DNA from 2 places in the Nocardioides pacificus genome. Region 2 is predicted to be linked to the other one. Evidence: riboswitches for the same ligand, from Rfam matches in the RefSeq annotation. Region 2 holds a riboswitch; the other holds the start of a gene.
What was found. Region 2 has a riboswitch for cobalamin ahead of ACYU7L_RS16665 ((2Fe-2S) ferredoxin domain-containing protein). Riboswitches for the same ligand answer to the same signal wherever they lie in the genome.

Region 1 (7,716 bases), 250 kb from region 2:
GGTCCTCGACCGTGGCCCCTACGAGCTCGCCGGCGAGCTGGAGCTGATGAGGAGCCACGACGTCGCGGTGGTGGTCACCAAGGACTCGGGCGGGGCCTACACCTCCGCCAAGCTCGACGCCGCGGGTCGCTGCTGCGCGGCCGTGGTCGTCGTACGGCGACCGGCGGTGCCGCAGGGCGTGGAGCTGGTCGAGGGCGTGTCGCAGGCAGTGGAGTGGGTGCGGGGCCGGCTCTAGGTGACGAGCAGGTCCTGGAGACGGCGGCCGGCGACGCGGCGCTGTTGCCGGATCCGCTGGCGGTCGCGCTCGGTCACGCGACTCCACTGCATGCTCATCACGGCGTCGGCCTGCGTGTCGCTGAAGTCGTAGTGGGCGAGCAGCGCCTCCCGGGCGGCATCACCGTCGCGAGCTCCGAAGAGGAGGTCCATCACGCCTTGAGCGTCGCGCAGGGCGATGTCGAGGGCCTCCAGGGTGGAGAGCTCGGCTCGCAGCTGCTCGATCTGGGGGGCTTGGTTGCTCACTCAATCAGTGTAGAAACCAAAGGGCGTGGACGCGTCATTCCCGACGCGATTCCTCGGGCAAAGACTCTTGCCGGCGGTTCCCCACTGGAAATCCGGTGGAACCTCAGCGGACGGAGGTGGTTGGGTCCTGCTCAGTGCTTCGTTGACGCGGCCCGGCACAGAGCGAGGCGCAAGGTGCGAATCGCCGGCGCGGCCAGGCCCGCGTGTCGTCGAGTGAGGGAGGTGATTGCGGTGGCTGGTTATGGGGCGCTTTCCGAGGTGTACGAGTGGCTGATCGGGGACGACAAGTTGACCCCCGCCACGGCCGCCGCGGTCTATGGCAGCGACGTCGTGGGCTCTCTGCCGCCCCACGCACGCATCCTTGACTGCGCGTGCGGGACCGGCCAGCTCGCCGTCGGTCTCGCGGGTCTCGGCCTTGACGTGGTCGCCACCGACGCCAGCGATGGGATGGTTCGCCGGACCGAGAAGGTCGCCCGTGAGCAGGGTGTCTCGCTGCGGGCCCTCCGCGTGAGCTGGGACGAGCTGTCCTACCACCTGGAGGACTCCACGTTCGATCTGGTGTTCTGCGTCGGCAACTCGCTCGGGCACGCCGAGGGCGCAGCCGGGCGCCTGACCGCACTGGAAGCGATGTCGCGGCTGCTGAAGCCGAGCGGACGCCTCGTGCTCACGTCGCGCAACTGGGAGCGCGTGCGCTCGGCCGGCTCACGGATAGACGTCCGCGATCGGCTCATCCGCCGCAACGACCGCGATGCGGTGGTCAGCTACCACTGGCAGATCGAGCAGCACTGGGAGCAGGAGCACTTCCTCGAGATCGTGGTTGCCCAGATCGAGCCGGATGGGGCAGTGCGAGCCTGCTCGGAGCGGCTGTCCATCTGGCCCTACCGGTACGAGGACCTCGTGGCGCAGTTGCGGAGCGTGGGGCTCACGGTGCAGTCCACCACCTTCGACCCCGAGAGCGACGGATACCTGGTGGTCGCCGGCCGCGACGAGGCGCGAGGCACGTCCGAGCCGGCGCGCTGATCTGCTTTCGTCGTCGTCCGTCGTCGACCTTCGCGGCTCGCGATCGCGTTCACCGCGCCCCGCAGGTCCTCGCAGTACGGACACACCCAGTCAGCACGAGCCGGCCCGATGAGGTGCCACGACTGTCCTGCGACGGGGCCGCGTCACCCAGACGGCCAGGAGGGCGAGCGGAGGGCGGGCCGCCAGGGAGCCCCAGAAGGCGGCCGAGCCCGGGTCCAGACCGTGCAGCGGGCTGCCGTCCACGAAGTAGAGCGGCACCTCCCAGGTCGACCACAGGGCGGCCAGCACGAGCCCGCTGCGCAGCACGCCGGGCCCCGCTCCCGCTCGGCGACGGAGGAGGTCGCGTGCGCGGGCCAGCGCGGGATCGGCCCACAGGATGACGAACACGCCCACGACCGGGCCGAGCAGGGCGACCTGTACGAGGGCGCGGCCGGCGCCCCCGCCCAGGGCGGCGGCCGAGAAGCCGAGCGTCCAGGTCCAGCCGAACGCCACCGTCACGAAACACCACCCGCGGCGCATGTCCACGACCGAACAGTCAATCAGCGCCGCGCCGAGGTTGGGCAGGGCCCTAAGACCTCGGCCGACGGCGAGGGCGGTAGGTTCGGCGCCGGCAACAACCTGCGAGGTGCCCCACCAGGGGAGAATCGGGAAGCCGGTGTGACTCCGGCACAGGGCCCGCTGCGGTGACCTCGAGTCGTCGATCACGCGCCCAGGCGCAGCCACTGGACCTCGTCGGCCCGGGAAGGCGATCGCACGATGACGACGGGAAGTCCGAAGACCGGCCTCGCATCGATCCGAGCTGCGGGAGCCTGCCCCCATGTCGAACAACCTGCCGAACAACCTGCCGAGCCACCTGTCACGCGACCTCTACGAGACCATCTTCCGGCGCCGCGACGTGCGCGCCGAGTTCACGGGAGAGTCGGTGCCCGACGACGTCCTCACTCGGGTGCTGGGCGCCGCGCATGCCGCGCCGAGCGTCGGGCACACCCAGCCGTGGGACTTCGTGCTCGTTCGCTCGAAGGCGACCCGGGCCCGCTTCCGTGAGCACGTGCAGCGTGAGCGCGAGGTGTTCGCGAGCACTCTGGAGGGCGAGCGGCGTGACACGTTCGACCGGATCAAGGTCGAGGGCGTCATGGAGTCGGGCCTCGGCGTCGTCGTGACGTACGACGCGGCGCGCGGCGGCCCCGCCGTACTCGGACGGCACGCCATCGCGGACGCCGGCCTCTACTCGACCTGCCTGGCGATCCAGAACCTCTGGCTCGCGGCCACGGCCGAGGGGCTGGGAGTGGGATGGGTGTCGTTCTACCGGGAGGAGTTCCTCCAGGAGCTGCTCGACATCCCCCACGAGGTGCGCCCGATCGCGTGGCTGTGCGTGGGCAGGGTCTCGGCGCTGCAGGAGGTGCCCGACCTCGAGCGGCACGGGTGGCGGGCGAAGCGACCACTCGAGCAGGCGGTGCACACGGAGCGCTACGGCAGCGGGGGGAAGGCGGGCCGGCCGAGCAGGTAGCCCTGTCCGTAGTCGACGCCGAGCTCACGCAGCGTCTCGAGCTCGGCCTGCGTCTCGATGCCCTCGGCGACCAGGGGCGCCTCGGTGTCGCGGGCGAAGTCGACGAGGGCCCGAGTGAGGGCGCGGCGCACCTTGTCGCTGTCCACGTCGCGCGTCAGGTCGAGGTCGAGCTTGATGACGTCGGGGGAGACGCGCAGGATGTGGCTGAAGCTGGCGAACCCGGCGCCGGCGTCGTCGACCACGATCGAGATGCCGGCGGCGCGGAGCTGGTCGGTGCGGGCCGTCAGCTCGGCATAGTCGCTGACCTGGACATGCTCGGTGAGCTCCACGCCGAGCCCCGGGTGCTCGTGGGCCAGCAGGGTCGCCTGGACGGCGTCGTCCACCAACGCGTCTGCCGACAGGTTCACGCTCAGCCAGACGTCGGGGGGCAGCTGGTCGCGCAGCTGAAGTGCCTTCTGCGCCGCCAGCAGCTCGAGCTCGACGCCCAGGTCGGCGCGCGTGGCGGCCGCGAACGCATGGACGGGGCTGGGGAAGACCTCGGGAGAGAACCGCGCCAGGGACTCGTAGCCGACGACCACGCCGTCGCGGAGCCGGATGACCGGCTGCAGGGCCATCCGCACGTCGCGGGTCTCGAGCACCCGGCGGACCCGCTCGGAGTCCTGTTGGGCGGCATGCCAGTCGTCGGTGCGCAGCCGGCGCACGTGGTTGCTGATCAGCTCGGCGATCACGCTCAGGAAGCGCTGCTCCTCGCCGCCCATCCCCGGCTTGGGGTCGCGACTCAGTGAGCAGACCATCCCGCCGACTCTCCCGTCGGCGTCGTGCCAGGGGATCCCGATGTAGGAGCCGATCCCGAGCGACGTCGTGATGGGAAGCTCGCGGGCCACGGGGTGGTGGCGGGCGTCCGGGATGACCGGCGGAAGCTGGCCGGACAGGACGCGCGTGCAGTAGGACCCCTCGAAGGGCGCGGCCTTGGCGACCGCGACGTCCATGTCGTGTCCGCTGGAGACCCGGATCTCGTGATGGGTCTCGTCGAGGGAGGACATCCAGACCAGATCGGCCTGCAGGTGCTTGCGGGCCAGTGCGAGCACGTCCTCGACGTACTCCCAGTCGGTGGAGGCCTGCTGGCGTGCGGCTTCCCGGGCGGTGGCGTGCATCGATTCCCCTCGTTGCGATGGCCATCCCCGCCTGACCGAGCGGGTCTCCCTACGGTAAAGGACCCAGTGTGCCGCCGTTCACAAGAGGGCCGGGGCCGTCACAGAGTCAGCGGCACGTGCGGGTCCAGGGTCAGCCCGTAGCTGCGCAGCGCGTCGTCGAGGATCGCCCAGATCCCGCGGGCGAGGAAGTCCGACATCTGCTCGAAGGTCGTGGCGCCGGGGTTCTCGACCCAGCGCGTCGCGGCGGAGTCGACGTACCCGACCAGGCCCCAGGCGAGCGGCTCGGCCAGGCCGGTGTCGACCTCGAAGAGGGTGAGATAGCCGGCGAAGAGCTCGGCCAGGTGCTGGGCGATGCTGCCCTTGATGTCGGCGACGACGTCGGAGCCCTCGGCGTGGCCGCTGACGGAGTGCTTGGTGAGGTAGCGATAGAGGTTGCTGTGCTCGGTGAGCCAGCGGAGGTGCGTGGCCACGGCGGTGCCGATCATGTCGGTCGGGGTGCCCTGGGGGTTCCACACCGGCTCGAGCTCGGCAGTCACCAGATCGACGGCCCGGGCGGCGATGGCCTGGTTGAGCTCGGCGGCGCCGGCGAAGTGCTTGTAGAGGCGGGTCCGGGCGACCCCGGCGCGCTGGGCGATCTGCTCGGTGGAGGCGTCGGGCCCGTGCTCGGCGATGGCGAGCAGCGCGGCCTCGACGAACTCCGCGCGGCGGCGCTCGTGCTGCCCCGACCAGCGGCGTGCCCGCCCGTCCTTGGCCGCCTCGACGACCGTGGGGCTCGGCTCGGAGGGCTTGCGGGACATGTCCGGAATCTTACGTGGACAGGGTCTGGTCAATAGGGGGTACGTCGCGTACCGTACAACTTGCGGGTACGACGTGTACCCGTAACGCTCACTCTCTCGGAGGCTCAGATGACCACGTTCGCGCAGCCGGCCACGAGCACCACCGGATCCGTCAATGACATCTCCCGGCGCCTGCTGGCGTCCTCGGCGGAGCTGTCCTACGACCCGGCCACCGACGTCGACTGGGACGCCCCCCTCGACCCCTCCCACTACGGACTGAACGCGGAGTGGAGCACGCTCTACGGGACGCAGATGTGGGAGGAGATGACCGAGCAGCAGCGGGTGACACTGACCCGGCACGAGGTCGCCTCGATCATGAGCACCGGCATCTGGTTCGAGATGATCCTGCAGCAGATGGTGCTGCGCGACCAGTACGTCACCAACTACGCCAACCCCGAGTTCCGCTTCGCGCTGACCGAGATCGCCGACGAGTGCCGCCACTCGATCATGTTCGCCCGCGCCTGCGAGAAGATGGGGATCGACGCCTACTTCCCGACCCGCACCAGCATCGAGCTGGGCCGGCTGTTCAAGACCACCGCCTTCGGCGAGGGTGCGTACGGCGGGATCCTGGTCGCCGAGGAGGTCCTCGACGTGATGCAGCGGGACTGGATGCGCGGGGAGAACGTGCTGCCCCTGGTCCGCAAGACCAGCGAGATCCACGTGGTCGAGGAGTCGCGGCACATGAAGTTCGCCCGGCAGGAGATCCGCGAGCACATGCAGGGCGTGAGCGCCGCGCGGCGCCACTCCAGCGCCATGGTGATCGCGGCTGCCGCCTACTTCATCGTCAAGAACATGGTCAACAAGGACGTCTACGCCGCGGCCGGTCTCGACACCGAGCGGGCGCTGGAGCAGGTGCGCAGCAACGAGCACCACAAGACCATGATGCGCTCGAGCTGCGCCCACCTGATGCACTTCCTGGCCGAGGTCGGCCTGCTCACCCGCCCGGCGATGGCGATCTACAAGCGCGTCGGGATGGTCTGAGCCGATGGCGTTCGCGATCACCCAGGCCTGCTGTGCCGATGCCTCCTGCGTGTCGGTCTGCCCGGTCAACTGCATCAGCCCCACGCCGGAGGAGCGCGCCTTCGGCAGCACCGAGATGCTGCACATCGACCCGCAGACGTGCATCGACTGCGGTGCCTGCGCGGACGCCTGCCCGGTCGACGCCATCAAGCCGGTCGACGAGCTGCGCGGCGCCGAGGAGGCCTACGCGGAGATCAACGCGGCCTGGTTCGCCGACGGCAACGCCAGCCCGGAGTGGGGTGCTCCGGTCTTCCCGCCGTCGCTGCCCAACGGCTCCTCGCCGTTGCGGATCGCGGTGGTCGGCACGGGACCCTCGGCCGGCTATGCCGTCCAGACGCTGCTGACGACCAGCTGCAGGATCACGATGGTCGACCGACTCGAGCACGCGGGTGGCCTCCTGCGCTACGGCGTCGCCCCCGACCATCTGGACACCCGGCGGATGGGGGACCGCTTCGCCGCCTTCCAGAACCACCCGCGGGTCCGGATGCGGCTCGGCACCGAGATCGGCGTCGACCTCAGCCATGCCGACCTGCTCGCCGAGCACGACGCCGTGATCTACGCCGTGGGCGCCGCCTCCGACCGCTCGCTCGATATCCCCGGCGAGGAGCTCGCCGGCTCGATGGCCGCGCGCACCTTCGTCGCCTGGTACAACGGCCACCCCGACGTGCCCGACGCCGCGATCGACCTCTCCGCTGAGCGCGCCGTCGTCATCGGCAACGGCAACGTCGCCCTGGACGTGGCCCGGATCCTGCTCGCCGAGCCGGACTCGCTCGTCGGCAGCGCGATCGCGCCGAGGGCCCTGGCGGCGCTGCGGCGCAGTCGGGTGCGCGAGGTCGTCCTGGTCGGTCGACGCGGCCCCGAGCACGCGTCGTACAGCCGGTCGGAGCTGCACGCCCTGCGCGAGACGCCGGGGCTGGAGGTCGTCGTGGACGGCGACGCCGAGCTGGCAGACACGATCGCCGCGGCGGGTCCGCGCGACAAGGCCTCGTGGCTGAGCGGCGCCCCCGTGGCGCCGATCGACTGGTCGGCCGCACCTGCCGCCGGGCGGCGCCTGGTGCTGCGGTTCCACGCGACGCCCGTCGAGGTGGTCGGCGACGCCGCGGCCGTCGGCGTGCGGCTCAAGGAGACGACGGGCGCCGGCGCGGAGGCCGAGATCCCGGCGGGGCTGGTGCTGCGCTCGATCGGCTACCGCGGCGTGCCGGTGCCGGGGCTGCCCTTCGACGAGGCCACCGGCACGATCCCGCACCAGTCCGGCCGCGTGGTCGACCCGGTCAGCGGGCTCGCGCTGCCGGGCACCTACGTCACCGGCTGGATCAAGCGGGGTCCCGTCGGCGGCATCGGCACCAACCGGGGCTGCGCCGCCGAGACCGTGGGCTCGCTCTTCGAGGACGTCGCGGCGGGGCGACTGCCGGTGCGTCGACGCCTCCCGTTGGTGAGGCGAATCGTCCGCGACGTGGTGGGGGCGTAGGAGCCTGGCGGGGATCTGGTTGCATGGGCGTCGTGACGAACGAGAACGCCGCCGAGGAGCTGGGACGACTGCGGGGGAGCATCGACAACCTCGATGCGGCCCTGGTGCACCTGCTCGCCGAGCGGTTCAAGTGCACCCAGCAGGTCGGCGAGCTCAAGGCCCGCGCCCAGATGCCGCCGGCCGACCCCGCGC
Region 2 (7,716 bases):
CACGGCCAACGACAGCGTGATCGGCGGCCTCGGCTGGTACTACGTGCTGCTGGTCAGCTCCTTCGTCCTGTTCGCGGCGTGGATCGCTCTCTCACCCACAGGTGATGTGGTGCTGGGCGCGGACGACGAGGAGCCCGAGTTCGGACTCAAGTCGTGGTTCGCCATGCTCTTCGCCGCAGGCATGGGCATCGGCCTGGTGTTCTGGGGCGTCGCTGAGCCGCTCAACCACTTCGCGTCTCCGCCGCCCGGCACCAGCACCACCGAGGCCGGCGCCGCACGCGAGGCGATGGACACGACATTCCTGCACTGGGGGCTGCACGCGTGGGCCATCTACGTCGTGGTCGGCCTGGCCGTCGCCTACGCCGTACACCGCAAGGGCCGCCCGGTCTCCATCCGCTGGGCGCTGGAGCCGCTCTTCGGCGACCGGGTCAAGGGGGCGCTGGGCGACGTCATCGACGTCATCGCCGTGATCGGGACCATCTTCGGCGTCGCCACCTCGCTGGGGTTCGGCGTCAGCCAGGTCAGTGCGGGCATGGAGTACCTCGGCTACGTCGGCGACGCCTCCACCACCCTCAAGGTCGTCCTCATCGCCGTCATCACAGGCATCGCGGTGATCTCGGTGGCCACCGGCGTCGACAAGGGCATCAAGTGGCTCTCCAGCATCAACATGGGCATGGCCGCGCTCCTCTTGCTGGTCGTGCTCGTGCTCGGTCCCACGGTCTTCCTCCTGGGCGACTTCGTGCAGCAGCTCGGCTCCTACGCCCGCAACTTCTTCCAGCTCTCCTTCCGCACCTTCAGCTTCGAGGGCAAGGACGGGAGTGACTGGCTCGGCGGCTGGACCACCTTCTATTGGGGATGGTGGATGAGCTGGGCTCCGTTCGTGGGCGTCTTCATCGCACGCATCTCGCGGGGTCGTACCGTCCGTGAGTTCGTCACCGGCGTTCTCCTGGTCCCCACACTCGTCACGTTCCTCTGGTTCTCCGTGCTGGGCGGCTCCGGGATCTATCGGGAGATGTTCGGTGAGGGCGGCCTGGTCGGCGAGGACGGTGCCGTCTCCACCGATCGCGCCCTCTTCCAGCTCCTCGACGGTCTGCCGGCCTCCGGTCTGCTGAGCGTGCTCGCGATGGTGCTCGTGGTGATCTTCTTCGTCACGAGCTCCGACTCCGGCTCCTTCGTGGTCGACATGCTCGCCTCGGGTGGAGACCCTCAGCCGCCGGTGTGGAGCCGCGTCTTCTGGGCCGTGCTCGAGGGACTCATCGCAGCCACCCTGCTGATCGCCGGCGCGGTCGGTGGCGGGGATGGTCTGGGTGCCCTCCAGACGATGGCGATCCTGCTGGCCGCACCCTTCAGCGTGGTGATGATCGGCATGATGGTGTCGACGGCCAAGGCGCTGCTGCACGAGCACCGGCTCAGCCAGCGGGCCGAGCGGCGACTGCTGGCGGCAGAGGTGGCGGGTGAGATCGCCCGCACCAGTGGTGTCAGCCCCGGCCCCATCGCTGACAGGCGACCTCCGGGCCGCCCCCGGCGACCCGGCTCCACGTCAGCCTCCTGACAGCACACCACGTGTCTCTGGCTGAGCGCTCGCACCTGTTGGGGTGGCTGGCACCCGTGGTGGGAGTCGTTGTTGTCGCCCTGATCTACCGCGGGACCTACGAGAGCGAGCGGGGGCTCTACGCCGGAGCGGAGCCCGCGCTGGCGGGAGCGCTGGTGGCAGCCCCCTTCGTCGTTCTTGCCCTCCTCCAGGTCGGCTGCGCGCTCGTGATCACATCATCGCGCTCCCCGCGGAGTCGAGCCGCCGGCGCCGGCATCGCTGCCGTGGCGACGGGCATCGCTGTGGTCGGTGCCTACGTCGTCCTGACCGATTGAGGGTCACTCACGGCCCCGCCTGCGCAGCCGCAGTCGCTCAACCGGCGCCCCCTCGACCAGGTGACCGAGCACGATCTCCCGCGCGCCGGCGGGGGAGACCCCGCCGTACCAGACGTCCTCCGGCTGCACCGTGACCACGGGAGCCTGGTTGCAGGGGAACTGACACCCCGTGTGCGTGACGAGGACGTCGTCGTCTCCCATCGCACTGCCCATCATCTCGAGGACCAGCGCCTTCCACGACTCCTCGGCCCCGGCAGCGGTGCAGCGCGGGCCCCGACAGACGAACACCTGGCGGCGATGCGCCGGCACCTTTTCCCAGGCCGGGGAGGTCAGCCCGGCACCGCCGTGGGTGATCGGCCGGGCGCGCTCCACCAGGTCCGGCCAGTCCGCCTCGTCGGTGAGATAGGCGGGTGCCGTGGCCAGCTCCGGGGCGCCGTCACCGAAGGAGCGCCACCAGTCCGCGGCGATCCGGCGCAGCCAGGAGACGCCGGGGCCGGACGGGTCGCCGCCGACACCGACGAGCACGACCCGAGGGGTGCGCGCCTCCGCGAGCCGCCGGAGGACGTCGGTGAGGCCGGGGGAGGCCAGTTGGAGGAACGCCAGCTCGGCGCCGAGCCGATCCGCCAGCGCGTGCAGCTCACCGGGCCGGGCGGCGTCGGCCGGCGACGTGCCGATCAGGACGTGGGTGGTCATCCGGGGTGACTCCAGGAGTCGAGGCTGTCTGCGATGTCGTGGTCGGATCCTGGCTGGTGCCCAGCCCCCGGATCGGCTGACGCACTCACAGTGGCGACGGCCGCGCCGGTCCTGCACCGGCTTCGCACGCACCACGACGAGGCGCAACGTACCAGTCGGCGAGCCCGCGCGACGCGATCGACGAATCCGTCGTAGGCTCCGCCTAGCGAATGCCATGGAAGCCGGTGTGAATCCGGCACAGTCGCGCTGCTGTGACACCGCCTCGGCGGTGAAGTCAGACCCAGGCACTCGTCCTTTTCCCTCACGACCAGGGCGCATCACCCTGAGGAGTAGACATGTCGCAGATTGCTGCGGCGCCGATTGCCGGCGCCCCCGAACTTCCCACCGTCGACCTGCGAGAGCTCGCCCCCTGGGCGCTGTTCTTCGGCCTTGTCGGCACGCTGGTGATCTTCTTCGTCAGCGCCGATCAGGGCGCTGTCTCGATCCCCGCCGGCACCGCCATCCACGAGTGGGTCCACGACGGTCGTCACCTGCTGGGCTACCCCTGCCACTGAGGCAGCACCGCCGCTGAGCCAGCACCGCCCGTGACCGGGCGGTTCCCAGCCGTGCCCTCCCCGGCACGGCTCCTTGACGACCCACAGAACTGGATCCACATCGTGACTGCACGCAACTTCCTGGTCCGCGGCTTGCTCGCGGGCCTCATTGCGGGGGTCTTCGCCTTCCTGGTGGCCTTCACCGTCGGCGAGCCCCCGATCGAGACGGCCATCGGTATGGAGGAGTCCGCGGCGGCTGAGCCCGCCGCTCACTCCCACGCTGAGGGCGAGGAGGCCCACTCCCACTCCCACGGTGAGGAGGAGGGCGGCATCTCCCGCACCACCCAGAAGACCTGGGGGCTGGCCACCGCCACCGTCGCCGTCGGTGTCGCGCTGGGCGGCCTGATGTCGCTCATCGCGGCGGCCGTCGCCGGGCGCGTCGGTCGGCTCTCGCTGGTCGGCTCGACCGCCCTGGTCGTCGCGCTGGGGTTCCTCGCCTACTCGCTGCTGCCGTTCCTCAAATACCCCGCCGCGCCGCCGGCGGTCGGGAGTGGGGACACCATCGGCGAGCGCACCGGCTACTACTTCGCCTTCGCGCTCATCTCGGTGGTGGCGATGGTCGCGGCCGTCGCACTGGCCCGGCGGCTGACCCAGCGACTGGGCGGGTACGGCGCCGTGGTCGCCGCCGCTGCGGCGTACGTCGCGGTGATGGTGGTCGCCGCCGTCGCGATGCCGGGCGTCAACGAGATCGGGGACTTCCCGGCCGACGTGCTCTGGGAGTTCCGGATCGGCTCTCTGCTCACGTTGACGGCACTGTGGGGCTCGCTCGGGGTGGCGCTGACCTGGCTGCTAGGCCGGCTGGAGATCAGCGAGCGGGCGACCGCCTGAGCGGACGTCCCCCGCCGGGGCGCGGGCTGAGGAGCGACGGCGCCCTCATCGGACACCGCCGACGGTGAGCGTCGGCAGGTCGGTGGGGGCGCCCTCGCGCGCCAGGGCGAGCAGGGCGTCGACGTCGAGGTGCGCCTCGACGAGGTCGCCGAGGAGGTCGAGGCGGCGCTCGCGGGCAGCCGGGAAGCTCACCCCCGAGGGCGCCAGCCCGGCGATCTCGTCAAGGAACGCGACCCGGAAGTCGTCGGCCTCCAGGCTGCCGTGCCACATGGTGCCGAAGACCTGACCGGACCGGGCCCCGCCGAGGAACTCCTCGACCCCGTCGGCCCGGGTGATCCGGCCATGGTGGATCTCGTAGCCGGAAACCCCGGCGCCCAGGGCGGCGCCGGTCGGCAGTCGCAGCACCTTCTCCGCGGCGAACGTGGTGGAGATCCCCAGCAGGCCAAGCCCCCGCACCACCGTTCCGGCCGGGCCCTCGACGCCGTCCGGGTCACGCACCTCGTCGCCGAGCATCTGGAACCCGCCACAGATCCCGAGGAGCGGGCGACCGGCCCGCACGTGCGCCTCGAGGGCGACGTCGAGACCGCGCGAGCGCAGCCAGACGAGGTCCGAGATCGTGGCCCTCGTCCCCGGCAGCACCACCAGGTGGGCGTCCGCGAGGTCGCGTGGGTCGGAGGCGAAGACGACGTCGAGGTCCGGCTCGAGGCCGAGGGCGTCGACGTCGGTGAAGTTGCTGATCCGGGGGAGTCGCACCACGGCGACCCGGATGCGGGCGGCACCGCGGCCGCGACGGCCCTCCAGATCGAGCGCGTCCTCGGAGTCCAGCCACAGGTCCGGATGCCAGGGGAGTACGCCGTGCACGGGCCGCCCCGTCAGCGCCGTCAGCTGATCCAGCCCGGGCCGCAGCAGGTCGAGGTCGCCGCGGAACTTGTTGACGACGAACCCTGCCACCAGCGCCTGGTCGGCCGGCTCCAGGAGCGCAAGCGTCCCGAACATGGCGGCGAACAGCCCACCCCGATCGATGTCGCCGACGACCACGACCGGCAGGTCCGCGTGCCGGGCCAGGCCCAGGTTCACATAGTCGCTGGCGCGCAGGTTGATCTCCGCGGGGCTGCCGGCCCCCTCGGCCACGACCACGTCGAAGCGCCCGGCCAGGTCGTCGTACGCCGCGTGCGCGGCCGCCGCGAGGTGTCGCCGCCCGGTCGCGAAGTCGGTCGCGGACACCTCGCCCGCTGGCCGGCCCAGCACCACGACGTGACTGCGCCGGTCGGAGCCGGGCTTGAGCAGCACCGGGTTCATCGCCGGCTCCGGGGTCACCCGGGCGGCCAGGGCCTGCACCCACTGGGCGCGCCCGATCTCGGCGGTCCGCCCGTCGCGGTCGTGGCAGACCATCGAGTTGTTGGACATGTTCTGCGCCTTGTAGGGCGCCACCGACACCCCGCGCCGGGCGAGGGCGCGACACAGTCCGGTGGTGACCACCGACTTGCCGGCGTCCGAGGTGGTGCCGGCGACCAGCAGCCCGCTCACGGCGCGACCGGCTCTGGGGCGCGCAGCAGGTAGGCGTCCATCACCCAGCCGGCCTCGAGCCGCGCCGCCTCCCGCGCGGCGCGCACCGCGGGCAGCACCTCCTCGACCGGGCCCGCGACCAGCCGCTCGCCGGCCGCGCCGAGGTTGGCGCCCCACCAGATCCGCCAGCCTCCGAGGCCGGCCAGCTCGTCGAGGCTCCGCTGCGAGCCGAGCATCACCACGACGCTGCGCTGCCCGGCCGCGACGCTCTCCCGCAGGCGCCGAGCGGTGGTGAGGTGCACCGGCTCGCCGACCCCGTGCAGCACGATCCGGTGCCGCGCGGCGAGCAGCTGAGGGGCGCTGATGCCCGGCACGACGTCCCAGGTCAGGTCCGCCAGCGTCTCGCCGATCCGGTCCAGGAGCCGCAGCGTGGAGTCATAGAGCGACGGGTCGCCCCACACCAGGACGGCTGCGGTGCCGCCCCGGGCGGCGAGCTGGCCCGCGTAGGCCTCGGCCCGGGCGGCGTGCCACGCCGCGACCGCGCCGGGGTAGTCGGCCGGGTCGTCGCGGTCGCGCTCAGGGTCGGCGACCTCGACCAGCTCCAGGTCGTGCTCGGCGCAGATGAGGCGGCGTACGGCGAGCAGCTCGTCGTCGTCGCTCTTGCGCACGGCGAGCGCATAGTCGGCCCCCGCCAGCGCCGCGGACGCCTCCCGGGTGAGGTGCTGTGGCCCCATCCCGATGCCGACCACGCGCACGTGCGTCACGGCGCCCCACCTTCATCCTCCAGGTCGCCCTCGACCTCGAGGTAGACCTTCTGCAGCGACGCGAGGGTCTCGGGATCGGGCTCTGCCCACAGACCGCGCTCGGCCGCCTCGTGCAGCCGCTCCACGATGCCGCGCAGCGCCCACGGGTTCGACTTCCGCAGGAACTCCTGGTTAATCTCGTCGAGCACGTAGGAGGCGGCGAGCGACTCATACATCCAGTCGTGCACCACCCCGGCGGTGGCGTCGAAGCCGAAGAGGTAGTCGACGGTCGCGGCGAGCTCGAAGGCGCCCTTGTAGCCGTGGCGCTGCATCGCCCCGATCCAGCGCGGGTTGACCACGCGCGAGCGGAAGACCCGGTTGGTCTCCTCCTGCAGGGTCCGGGTGCGGATGGCGTCCGGCGACGTCGAGTCCCCGACGTACGCCTTCGGGTCGGCGCCGGTCAGCGCTCGCACGGTCGCGATCATCCCGCCGTGGTACTGGAAGTAGTCATCGGAGTCGGCGATGTCGTGCTCGCTGCTGTCGATGTTCTTCGCGGCCACCTTGATCCGGCGGTAGGCCGTGCGCATGTCGTCGGAGGCCGGCGCGCCGTCCAGGCCGCGACCGTAGGCGAAGCCACCCCAGGCGGTGTAGACCTCGGCCAGGTCGCTGTCGTCGCGCCAGCTGCCGGACTCGACGACCTGGAGGATGCCGGCGCCGTAGGAGCCGGGCTTGGACCCGAAGATCCGCGTGGTGGCCCGGCGGGCGTCGCCGTGCTCGGCGAGGTCGCGCTGGGCGTGGGCGCGCACGAAGTTCATGTCGTCGGGCTCGTCGAGGCCGGCGACCAGCTGCACCGCGTCGTCGAGCATCGCCACCACGTGCGGGAAGGCATCGCGGAAGAAGCCGGAGATCCGGACCGTCACGTCGATGCGCGGGCGGCCCAGCTCGGTCAGGTCGACCACGGTGAGGTCGCTGACCCGCCGCGACATCTCGTCCCACTCCGGGCGCACGCCGAGCAGCGCCAGCACCTCGGCGATGTCGTCGCCGGACGTGCGCATCGCGCTGGTGCCCCACACGGACAGGCCGACCGAGGTGGGGTGCTCACCGGTCTCGTCGAGGTAGCGCTGGACCAGTGACTCCGCCATCGCCTGCCCGGTCTGCCAGGCCAGCCGGGAGGGTACGGCGCGCGGGTCGACGGTGTAGAAGTTGCGCCCGGTGGGCAGCACGTTGACGAGCCCGCGCAGCGGTGAGCCGGACGGCCCCGCCGCGACGTAACCGCCCTCGAGCGCGTGCAGCAGGGTGTCCAGCTCGTCAGTCGTCGCGGCCAGCCGGGGGACCACCTCGGTGGCGGCGAATGCGAGCGACTGCCGCACCGCCGGGTCGTCGTGCAGCCGGTCGACGACGCAGGGGTCCCAGTCGGCCTCGGCCAGCGCCGTGACCAAGGCGCGGGCCTGCTCCTCGAAGGCATCGACCTCGGCGGTGCTCGCCCC

Region 1: another riboswitch for cobalamin. It lies ahead of bluB (5,6-dimethylbenzimidazole synthase); the one in region 2 lies ahead of ACYU7L_RS16665 ((2Fe-2S) ferredoxin domain-containing protein).

The regions. Positions count from the first base shown of each region.
Region 1 covers NZ_BAAHCI010000014.1:289,561-297,276, reverse strand. Annotated here, with positions in the region: gene ACYU7L_RS17835 (cobalt-precorrin-6A reductase) at 1-235, shown strand, start outside; gene ACYU7L_RS17830 (hypothetical protein) at 232-519, opposite strand; gene ACYU7L_RS17825 (class I SAM-dependent methyltransferase) at 751-1,539, shown strand; gene ACYU7L_RS17820 (hypothetical protein) at 1,630-2,064, opposite strand; cobalamin riboswitch at 2,151-2,340, shown strand; gene bluB (5,6-dimethylbenzimidazole synthase) at 2,357-3,046, shown strand; gene ACYU7L_RS17810 (sensor domain-containing phosphodiesterase) at 3,007-4,200, opposite strand; gene ACYU7L_RS17805 (TetR/AcrR family transcriptional regulator) at 4,299-4,997, opposite strand; gene ACYU7L_RS17800 (AurF N-oxygenase family protein) at 5,106-6,017, shown strand; gene ACYU7L_RS17795 (FAD-dependent oxidoreductase) at 6,022-7,524, shown strand; gene ACYU7L_RS17790 (chorismate mutase) at 7,548-7,716, shown strand, end outside.
Region 2 covers NZ_BAAHCI010000014.1:41,053-48,768, reverse strand. Annotated here, with positions in the region: gene ACYU7L_RS16675 (BCCT family transporter) at 1-1,552, shown strand, start outside; gene ACYU7L_RS16670 (hypothetical protein) at 1,564-1,866, shown strand; gene ACYU7L_RS16665 ((2Fe-2S) ferredoxin domain-containing protein) at 1,870-2,559, opposite strand; cobalamin riboswitch at 2,583-2,710, opposite strand; gene ACYU7L_RS16660 (CbtB domain-containing protein) at 2,895-3,113, shown strand; gene ACYU7L_RS16655 (CbtA family protein) at 3,216-3,980, shown strand; gene ACYU7L_RS16650 (cobyric acid synthase) at 4,026-5,507, opposite strand; gene cobF (precorrin-6A synthase (deacetylating)) at 5,504-6,250, opposite strand; gene cobN (cobaltochelatase subunit CobN) at 6,247-7,716, opposite strand, start outside.